Eleftheria terrae: one gene and its partner. The protein of the gene in region 1 interacts with the protein of each later gene in a pairwise test. Links are inferred from orthologs where the notes say so. Each region holds a gene or a part of one and is shown in the gene's direction. Other genes may lie near its edges.

What was found. Proteins that work in one complex are often made in the same cells at the same time.
Region 2: the proteins of ndk (region 1) and N7L95_RS17325 interact in binary tests that used the Escherichia coli proteins (3 or more experiments, as listed by UniProt). The link is inferred for Eleftheria terrae from one-to-one orthologs.

The regions. Positions count from the first base shown.
Region 1 is NZ_CP106951.1:1,031,061-1,036,067, reverse strand. What follows is about bases 833-3,722. They hold ndk (nucleoside-diphosphate kinase), read left to right. Parts: upstream 833-2,009; coding sequence 2,010-2,435; downstream 2,436-3,722. Other genes in these bases: pilW (type IV pilus biogenesis/stability protein PilW), read left to right, coding at 3,627-3,722; rlmN (dual-specificity RNA methyltransferase RlmN), read left to right, coding at 2,494-3,630; N7L95_RS04645 (pseudouridine synthase), read left to right, coding at 833-1,890. Outside these bases: more of N7L95_RS04645, read left to right, coding at 1-832; more of pilW, read left to right, coding at 3,723-4,457; N7L95_RS04625 (helix-turn-helix domain-containing protein), read left to right, coding at 4,450-5,007. UniProt on the Escherichia coli protein: Major role in the synthesis of nucleoside triphosphates other than ATP. The ATP gamma phosphate is transferred to the NDP beta phosphate via a ping-pong mechanism, using a phosphorylated active-site intermediate.
Region 2 is NZ_CP106951.1:3,909,112-3,913,587, forward strand. What follows is about bases 1,108-3,933. They hold N7L95_RS17325 (uracil-DNA glycosylase), read left to right. Parts: upstream 1,108-2,033; coding sequence 2,034-2,834; downstream 2,835-3,933. Other genes in these bases: trpD (anthranilate phosphoribosyltransferase), read left to right, coding at 1,108-1,197; trpC (indole-3-glycerol phosphate synthase TrpC), read left to right, coding at 1,229-2,020; N7L95_RS17330 (glucosamine kinase nucleotide-binding domain-containing protein), read left to right, coding at 3,088-3,933. Outside these bases: N7L95_RS17310 (aminodeoxychorismate/anthranilate synthase component II), read left to right, coding at 1-130; more of trpD, read left to right, coding at 151-1,107; more of N7L95_RS17330, read left to right, coding at 3,934-3,981; N7L95_RS17335 (GntR family transcriptional regulator), read left to right, coding at 3,989-4,476. UniProt on the Escherichia coli protein: Excises uracil residues from the DNA which can arise as a result of misincorporation of dUMP residues by DNA polymerase or due to deamination of cytosine.

The DNA.
Region 1 (5,007 bases):
GCGGAGGAGGCGGTGGCAGCTGCGCCCGCCAAGAAGGCGCCGCGCCGCCGCAAGACCGCGGCTGCCGTGGCGGTCGAGGCGCTGGCAGGCGAGGCGGCCGCCGTGCCGGTGGCTGAGGGCTCGATCCCAGCGGCCGAAGTGATGCCAGCGGCTGCTCCGCAGGCGCCTCAGGTGCCGGCGACCACGGCTGTGGCGGAAGTGGCTCCTAGCGGCCGGCAGGATGCCGGGGAAACGGCAGCGGAGGCCGCCGAGGCGGGCGAGACGTTGTCGCAGTTCGGTCAAGGCGACGAGGCGCCCGCCGTTGAGGGTGAAGGCGGCGGTCGTCGTCGCCGCGACCGCCGTGGCCGACGCGGTGAACGCCAGGCCGGCGCCGAAGCGGCCGGGCAGGAGCCGTCGAAGGATGCGCCGTCCACCGAGCCGGCCGAGGCCCGCGAGCCGCGCCCGCCGCGGGAAGGTCGCGAACCGCGCGAACCGCGCGAACCGCGTGAACCGCGTGAGCCGCGCCAGGGTGGCGACCGTGCCGCCCAGGGCGAGCGCGCGGGCGGGCAGCCGCAAGGCAAGCGCGGCGCACGCGGCCAGGGCGCTGGCGGCCAGGCAGACGCGCGCCAGCGCTTCGCCGAAGTGCTGGCCGGCGAGTTTGACGGCGACGACGAGGCGGAAGCCGAAGAAGTCGTGAGCAAGCGGGTGCTGCAGCCCGATGCCGACGCGCCCAAGCTGCACAAGGTGCTGGCCCAGGCGGGCATCGGCTCGCGCCGCGACATGGAGCAGCTGATCCTCGAAGGCCGCATCTCGGTCAACAGCGAGCCGGCCCACATCGGCCAGCGGATTTCCTACGGCGACCAGGTGCGTGTCAACGGCAAGCCCATCCGCGTGCAGATCGCCCCGCCGCCGCCGCGCGTGCTGGCCTACCACAAGCCGGTCGGCGAGGTGGTGAGCCATGACGACCCGCAGAACCGTCCTACCGTGTTCCGTCGCCTGCCGAAGCTGCCACAGGGCAAGTGGCAGTCGGTTGGCCGGTTGGACATCAACACCGAAGGCTTGCTGCTGTTCACGAGCTCGGGCGAGCTGGCCAACCAGATGATGCATCCGCGCTTCGGCGTGGAGCGCGAGTACGCCGTGCGCGTGCTGGGCTCGCTGGACAAGGAGGCGCGTGACAAGCTGCTGGAGGGCGTGAAGATCGACGGTCAGCCGGCCAGCTTCAAGTCCATCGAGGACGGTGGCGGCGAAGGGGCCAATCACTGGTACCGCGTGGTCATCACCGAAGGCCGCAACCGCGAGGTGCGCAAGCTCTTCGACGCCGTGGGCCTGACCGTGAGCCGGCTGATCCGCATCCGCTACGGCACCGTGGTGCTGCCGCGCGGCCTCAAGCGCGGCGTCTGGGTGGAGCTGGACGACAACGATGTGCGCTCGATGAAGCGGCTGGCCCAGGGCGGCGACGCGCCGCGCCAGGAAGGCCAGCGCGATGCGCGCGGTCGGCCGGGGCAGGGCGGCGGCAAGCAGGGCCAAGGGCAGGGCGGCAAGGGCGGTCCGGCCGGCAAGCGCCAGGGTCGTGGCCCGGGCGGCGCCGGTGGTGGCGGTGGCCGTGGGCCGGCCCAGCCGCGTGTGATCGGCCCGGATCCGCTGGAGCAGACCTACGACAAGCGCTTCGCACAGTCGACCAAGCTCAAGCAAGGCCAGCCGCGCCAGCCTGACCCGATGCAGACCAGCGTCGGCTACATCGGCGCCGACGCCTTCCTGCGCAAGAGCCATGGCCAGAAGGGCGGCGGGCGCGGCGGCAACTCCGGCGGCAACCGCGGCTTTGGTGGCGGCGGCGGCGGCCAGGGCGGCAACCGTGGCTTCGGTGGTGGTGGCAACAAGCGCGGCGGCGGTGGAGGCGGCCGCGGCCGCTGAGGGGCGGCGCTCCAAGTCCATGCCGCAGGGCGGAAAAAGCGCCCTCGGCGGGGGAAAACCCGGGCCTCAAGCGCTACAATGCAAAGCTTTGCCAAGTAGTTGAATTCAGGAGAATATTCATGGCGGTCGAACGCACCCTGTCGATCATCAAGCCCGATGCAGTGGCCAAGAACGTGATCGGCCAGATCTACTCTCGCTTCGAAGGCGCGGGTCTGAAAATCATCGCGGCCAAGATGGCGCACCTGTCCCGCGCTGAGGCGGAACAGTTCTATGCCGTGCACAAGGCACGTCCCTTCTTCAACGACCTGGTCAACTTCATGATCTCCGGCCCGGTCATGATCCAGGTGCTCGAAGGTGAAGGCGCGATCGCCAAGAACCGTGAGCTGATGGGCGCCACCGACCCGAAGAAGGCCGACAAGGGCACCATCCGCGCCGATTTCGCTGACAGCATCGACGCCAATGCCGTGCACGGCTCCGATGCCCCCGAGACGGCTGCTGTGGAAGTGGGCTTCTTCTTCCCCGGCATGAACGTCTACAGCCGCTGAGGCGGTCGTAGCATCTGCGCCTCCCCGCTGCGGCGGGCGGCGCCAACGAGGAGAGCATATGGCGGCCAACCTGCTTGATCACGATCTCGACGGACTGGCCGCTTTCTGCGAGCAGCTGGGGGAGAAGCGCTTTCGCGCGACCCAGCTGTTCCGTTGGATCCACCAGCGAGGCGCATCGGACTTCACCCAGATGTCCGACCTCGCGAAGTCCCTGCGCGAAAAGCTCGCGCACAGCGCGGAAATCCGGCCCCTGCCGGTCCTCACCGAGCAGGCCTCGAGCGACGGCACCATCAAGTGGCTGTTCGACGTCGGCGCCGGCGATGCGGTGGAGGCGGTGTTCATTCCCGAAGACGACCGTGGCACGCTCTGCGTTTCATCGCAGGCCGGCTGTGCCGTGGGTTGTCGTTTCTGTTCCACCGGCCACCAGGGCTTCAGCCGCAACTTGGGCACCGGCGAAATCCTCGCCCAGCTGTGGCATGCCGAGCACCACTTGAGGCAGCGGCTGCAACTGGCCCCCGGCGAGCGCGCCATCACCAACGTGGTGATGATGGGCATGGGCGAGCCACTGCAGAATTATTCGGCCCTGGTGCCGGCCCTGCGCACGATGCTGGACGACCACGGCTACGGCCTGTCGCGGCGCCGTGTGACGGTGTCCACCTCCGGCGTCGTGCCCTTCATGGACCGGCTGCGGCAGGATTGCCCGGTGGCACTGGCCGTGTCGCTGCATGCGCCCAACGATGCGCTGCGCGACGAGCTGGTGCCGTTGAACCGCAAGTACCCCATTGCCGAGCTGCTGGACGCCTGCAACCGCTACCTTGAAGCCGCGCCGCGCGACTTCATCACCTTCGAGTACTGCATGCTCGATGGTGTCAACGACAGCGAGGCGCATGCCCATGAGCTGGTCGCGCTGCTGCGCGGGCGGGTGTCGTGCAAGCTCAACCTGATTCCCTTCAACCCCTTCCCGGCGTCGGGGCTGAAGTGCTCGCCGCGCGCCCGGGTGCAGGCCTTCGCCAAGGTCCTGATGGACGCCGGCATCGTCACCACCGTGCGCAAGACGCGCGGCGACGACATCGACGCCGCCTGTGGCCAGCTGGCCGGCGAGGTGCAGGACCGGACCCGGGTCCAGCAGCGCATGACACGCCAGCCCATCCCCATCCACGCGACCACCGGCGGGCGCCGGCAGGAGACAAGATGACCATGTGCGGGCAAGGCGGTGCAGTCCTTCATGGCTGGCGCCGCGCGCTGTGGCTGGTGTTGGCGGCGGCCGGGCTGGCCGGCTGCGGCAATCTGCCGCCGCCGGGGGGCGGCAGCGGCCGCGAGATCGTCACCGCCTCCGACGAGACGGAGGCGCACAAGCGCGCCCGCATCCGGCTTGAGCTGGCCTCCGCCTATTTCGGCCAGGGCCAGGCCACCACGGCGCTCGACGAATTGAAGCAGGCCCTGCAGGCCGATCCCGACATGCCGCAGGCCTACAACCTGCGGGGGCTGATCTATGCCAGCCTGAATGAAGAGCAGCTGGCCGAGGAGAGCTTCCGCCGTGCGGTGCAGCTCGACAGTCGCGATGCCGACGTGATGCAGAACTACGGCTGGTTCCTGTGCCAGCGTGGCCGCTACAACGACGCCAACACGCAGTTCGATCTGGCGGCGGCCCAGCCGCGCAACCGCGACGTCACCAAGACGCTGCTCGCCAAGGGGGTCTGCCAGGCACGTGCCGGCACGCTGCCTGAGGCCGAGCAAACCCTGGCGCGAGCCTACGAGATGGACCCCGCCAACCCGGCCATCTCCGTCAACCTGGCCGACGTGCTGTACCGCCGCGGCGAATACGAGCGCGCCCGGTTCTACATCCGGCGTGTCAACAACGTCCCCCAGCTGGCCAATGCCGAGACCCTTTGGCTGGCCTCGCGCATCGAGCACAAGCTGGGCAACACGATGGGAGCAATGGACTACGGCAACCAATTGAAGCAGCGCTATCCGCAATCCCGCCAGGCAGCGGACTTCGAGCGGAGGCGCTTCGATGAGTGACAGCGACCGCAACCTGCATCCGACCCCGCACGGGTCCCAGACCGCCGGCGAGATGCTGAAGGCCGCGCGGGTGGCCAGCGGCATCCACATCGCCGCGCTGGCGGCCTCGATCAAGGTCACGGTCCAGAAACTGGAGGCGCTGGAGGCCGATCGGCATGACGAGCTGCCCGATCCGACCTTCGCGCGCGCGCTGGCCCAGGCCGTCTGCCGCTTCCTGAAGATCGACCCGGTGCCGGTGCTGGCCAAGCTGCCCGAACTTGGCACCCCGTCGCGGCTGGAGCACGTGGCCATTGGCTTGAACCAGCCCTTCCGCGACGGCGCCGGCCGCCGCCGCGAAGGCTTCAGGCTGTCGTCGCTGCTGCGCCCGGCCTTGCTGCTGCCGCTGTTGCTGGTGGTGGCCGCCGCCATCCTGTGGGCGCTGCCGCCGGGCCTGCTGCGCCTGCCCACGGGCAGCAGTGCGCCGGCGCCGGCACAAAGCTCGGCGTCCGGCGCGGCGGAGGGCACCACCACCACGACGGTCACGTCGCCGGTGTTCCCGCCCGGCGAGGCC
Region 2 (4,476 bases), 2.9 Mb from region 1 along the record:
CTCCGAGGACGGCGAGATCATGGGCGTGCGGCACAAGGAGCTGGCCATCGAGGGTGTGCAGTTCCACCCCGAGTCCATCCTGACCGAGCATGGCCATGCCATGCTGAAGAACTTCCTCAACGTCCGATAGACACCCGCAGGCGGCCGATCATGCCCATCTCCAATACCGACGCGCTGGTGCGCGTCATCGAGCACCGCGAGATCTTCCACGACGAGATGCTGGCGCTGATGCGCCGCATCATGAGCGGCGAGATGTCGCCGGTGATGATCGCCGCGCTGGCCGTCGGCCTGCGCGTCAAGAAGGAAACCATCGGCGAGATCGCGGCCGCCGCCCAGGTCATGCGCGAGTTCGCCACGCCCGTGGCGGTGCCCGACAAGACCCACCTGGTCGACCTGTGCGGCACCGGCGGCGACGCGGCGCACACCTTCAACATCTCCACCGCCGCGATGATCGTGGCGGCCGCAGCTGGTGCACGGGTGGCCAAGCATGGCGGGCGCAGCGTGTCGTCCAGCAGCGGCAGCGCCGATGTGCTGGAGGCGCTGGGTGCCCACATCGACCTCAAGCCGGCGCAGGTCGCGGCCTGCCTCGAGGAAACCGGCATCGGCTTCATGTTCGCGCCCAACCACCATGCCTCCATGAAGCATGCCGCGCCGGTCCGCAAGGAGCTGGGCGTGCGAACGCTGTTCAACATCCTCGGGCCGCTGACCAACCCGGCGCAGGCACCCAACCAGCTGATGGGGGTCTTCCACGCCGACCTGGTCGGCATCCAGGTGCGGGTGCTGCAGCGCCTGGGCTCGGAGCACGTGATGGTGGTCTACGGCATGAACGGCATGGACGAGATCTCGCTGTCGGGCGAGACGCTGGTCGGCGAGCTGAAGGACGGCGAGGTGCGCGAGTACGTCGTGCATCCGAGCGACTTCGGCCTGCCGGTCTACGACACCCGGGTGCTGCGGGTGGCCAACCGCGAAGAATCGGTGGCCTGTATCCAGCGCGCGCTGGCCAATGAAGACGGCCCGGTGCGTGACATCGTGCTGCTCAATGCCGGCGGCGCGCTGTACTGCGCCAACGTGGCAGCCTCGGTGGCCGAAGGCGTCAAGATGGCGCGTGAGGCGGTCGCCTCCGGCCGGGCGCTGGCCAAGCTGAGCCAGTTCGTGCGGGTGTCGCAGGGCCTGAAGGACGCCGGGGGACAGGCATGAGCGCCGCGGCCCGCAGCATGGAGGTTTTCCAATGAGCGACATCCTGAACAAGATCGTGGCGGTCAAGCGCGAGGAAATCGCCGCCGCCCGCGCGCAGCGCGACGCCGCCTCTGTGCGCCGCGATGCCGAGCAACGCGGCGGCCTGCGCGATTTCGCCGGCAGCCTGCGCGCCAAGGTGGCCGCCGGCCAGGCCGCGGTGATTGCCGAGATCAAGAAGGCCAGCCCCAGCAAGGGCGTGCTGCGCGAGCACTTCGTGCCGGCCGAGATCGCGGCCAGCTACGCCCGCCATGGTGCCGCCTGCCTGTCGGTGCTGACCGACCGCCAGTTCTTCCACGGCTCGCCCGACTATCTGCAACAGGCCCGCGCGGCCTGCGAACTGCCGGTGTTGCGCAAGGACTTTCTGGTCGATGAATACCAGGTGTTCGAGGCCCGGGCGATGGGCGCGGACTGCATCCTGCTGATCGCTGCCTGCCTGGACGACGCCTTGATGGCCGACCTGGAGGCCACCGCGCTGGCGCTCCAGATGTCGGTGCTGGTGGAAGTGCACGACCATCAAGAGTTGCAGCGGGCGCTGCGGCTGAGGACGCCGCTGCTGGGCATCAACAACCGCAACCTGCGCAGCTTCGAGGTGACGCTCGACACCACGCTGGGCATGCTGCCCGAGGTGCCGGCCGACCGCCTGCTGGTCACCGAATCCGGCATCCTGCAGCGGGCCGATGTACAGCGCATGCGTGACGCCGATGTGCACGCCTTCCTGGTCGGCGAGGCCTTCATGCGCGCGGCCGATCCGGGGGTGGCACTCGCGCAGCTGTTCAGCGACTGAGCCGGAGCCTGGCATGACGCGCCGCTCTCCGCAGCAGCCCGATCTCTTCGGCTCGCCTCCGGCTGCCGCGCCGGCGCCGCCTACCGTGCCTGCCGCCGGGCCCGAGGCGGCCAACCTGCTGCGCGAGCCGCTGGAAGCCTGCTTCGACCGGGTGCCAGCCTGCTGGCGGCCAGTCACCGACGCCTTCCGGCAGTCCGAGCCGGGTTGCCGGCTGATCGAGTTCGTCGACCAGCGCGTGGCCGCCGGGGCCCGCATCTATCCGGCAGACGTCTTCCGGGCGCTCGAACTCACGCCGCTGCAAGCGGTGCGGGTCGTGATCCTTGGCCAGGACCCCTACCATGGCCCCGGTCAGGCGCACGGCCTGTCCTTCTCGGTGCCGACCGGCACCCGGCTGCCGCCCAGCCTGCGCAACATCTACAAGGAAGTCGCCGCCGACCTGGGCCAGCCCATGGGCCGCGAGGGCGACCTCACGCGCTGGGCCGCCCAGGGCGTGCTGCTGCTCAATACGGTGCTCACCGTCGAGGACGGCCAGCCGCAAAGCCACGCCAAGCAAGGGTGGGAGAGGCTCACCGACCAGCTGATCGCGCACGTCTCGCGGCATGCAGGGCCCTGCGTCTTCCTGCTGTGGGGCGCTCCGGCGCAGCGCAAGCAGGCGCTCATCGACACGCAGCGCCATGCGGTCTTCACCGCGAACCATCCTTCCCCGCTGGCGGCCCTGCGTCCGCCGGTGCCATTCATTGGATGCCGGCACTTCTCCCAGGCCAACGCCTGGCTCGCCCAGCACCGCCCTGGCACCGAACCCATCACCTGGTAAGCCGATCGGCTTCGCACAGGGTAAATTGGTATTGCTTTGGTCTCATTTGATTGAAGGCCGCGCAATAGTGGTTTGCCCTTGTACTGCCAGGAGGAGTGCGGCGTCCGCACGTCTTCGATAAAAATCGAGCGCGGCTTTCCTTCGGGCTGCCAAAATACCACTTGAAGTTTTGGTATTTCTGGTATTAAACTGGTATCAATGCTGTGTCATAAAACACAGTTGACTGGTTTCACAACGGAGCGCAGGCGCAGCGATGATCGACTACCTGGTTGGCGTGGATGGCGGAGGCACCGGCACGCGGGCACGCGTGATACGCACGGACGGCACGGTCGTCGGTGCCGGGCAAGCCGGGCCGTCCGCGCTGGGCCAGGGGATCGAGCAGGCATGGCTCCAGGTGCGCCGCGCCGTGGATGCCGCCTTCGCCAGCGCCGGCGTGTCGGAGCCACCCCTGCGGGCCTGCGCGGTGGGCATGGGCTTGTCCGGCGTGCACAACCATGGCTGGCGCGACAGCTTCCTCGCCACCCGCGCCGAGTCGCCGGGTGCGGTCTTTGCTGAAGTGGCGCTGGAAACCGATGCGTTCGCAATGCTCCTCGGCGCCCATGCTGGCCGGCCGGGCGCCATCGTGGCCTCCGGCACCGGCAGCGTCGGCGAGTTGTGGCGCGAGGACGGTACGCGCCTGAGCGTGGGCGGCTGGGGCTTCCCGGTGGGCGACGAAGGCAGCGGCGCCTGGCTGGGGCAGCGGGCCGTGCGGCTCGCCCAGTGGGCCATGGACGGCCGCATTCACCAAAGCGCGCTCGTGCATGCCGTCTGGGAGGTCTGCGGTTCCACCCGTGAGCGCCTGCTGGCCTGGTGCGACGAGGCGGGGCAGTTCGAGTACGCGCAGCTCGCGCCGCTGGTGTTCGATACTGAGGCCGCCGACCTCTCGGCGGCGCATCTGTTGCGCCGCGCGGTGCAGGCGCTGGACGCGGTGGCGCAGGCGCTCGACGGTCCGCGAGGCGTGCCGCTGGTGGTGTGCGGCAGCATTGGCGGGCGGCTGGCGTCGCGCTTCTCCGAGGCGACCCAGATGCGACGTGTGGAGCCGGCAGGCGACGCGGTGGATGGTGCCCTGCACCTGGTCCGCCGCGCCTTGATGCAAAGCGCAAATTGATCTGCTGATGAAAACCCTCGAATTCAAACCCGACCCTGCGGACAGCTCGCCGCTGTACCTGCAGCTGGCCCAGGTGCTGAGCCAGGCCATCCGCGACGGCCGCTACCAGGTCGACGAGGCCCTGCCTTCGGAGCGCACCCTCTCCGAATCGCTCAGCGTTTCGCGCGTGACCGCGCGCAAGGCCATTGACCAACTGGTGGATCAGGGCCTGATCGTGCGCCGGCGCGGCTCGGGCAACTACATCGCGCCGCGCCTGGAGCAACCTTTGTCCCGTCTCACCAGCTTCTCCGAAGAGCTGAACCAGCGTGGCTATACGCCGAGTTCGCGCTGGCTGGAGCGCACGCTTGCGCCGTCGGTGCCCGAGGAGCAGCTCAGCCTGGGCCTGTCGCCCGGCACCCGGGTGGCCCGGCTGGAGCGGCTGCGGCTGGCCGACGAGGCGGTGATGGCCTACGAGGTCAGCGTGATTCCGCAAGCGGTGCTGCCCAACCCCGAGGC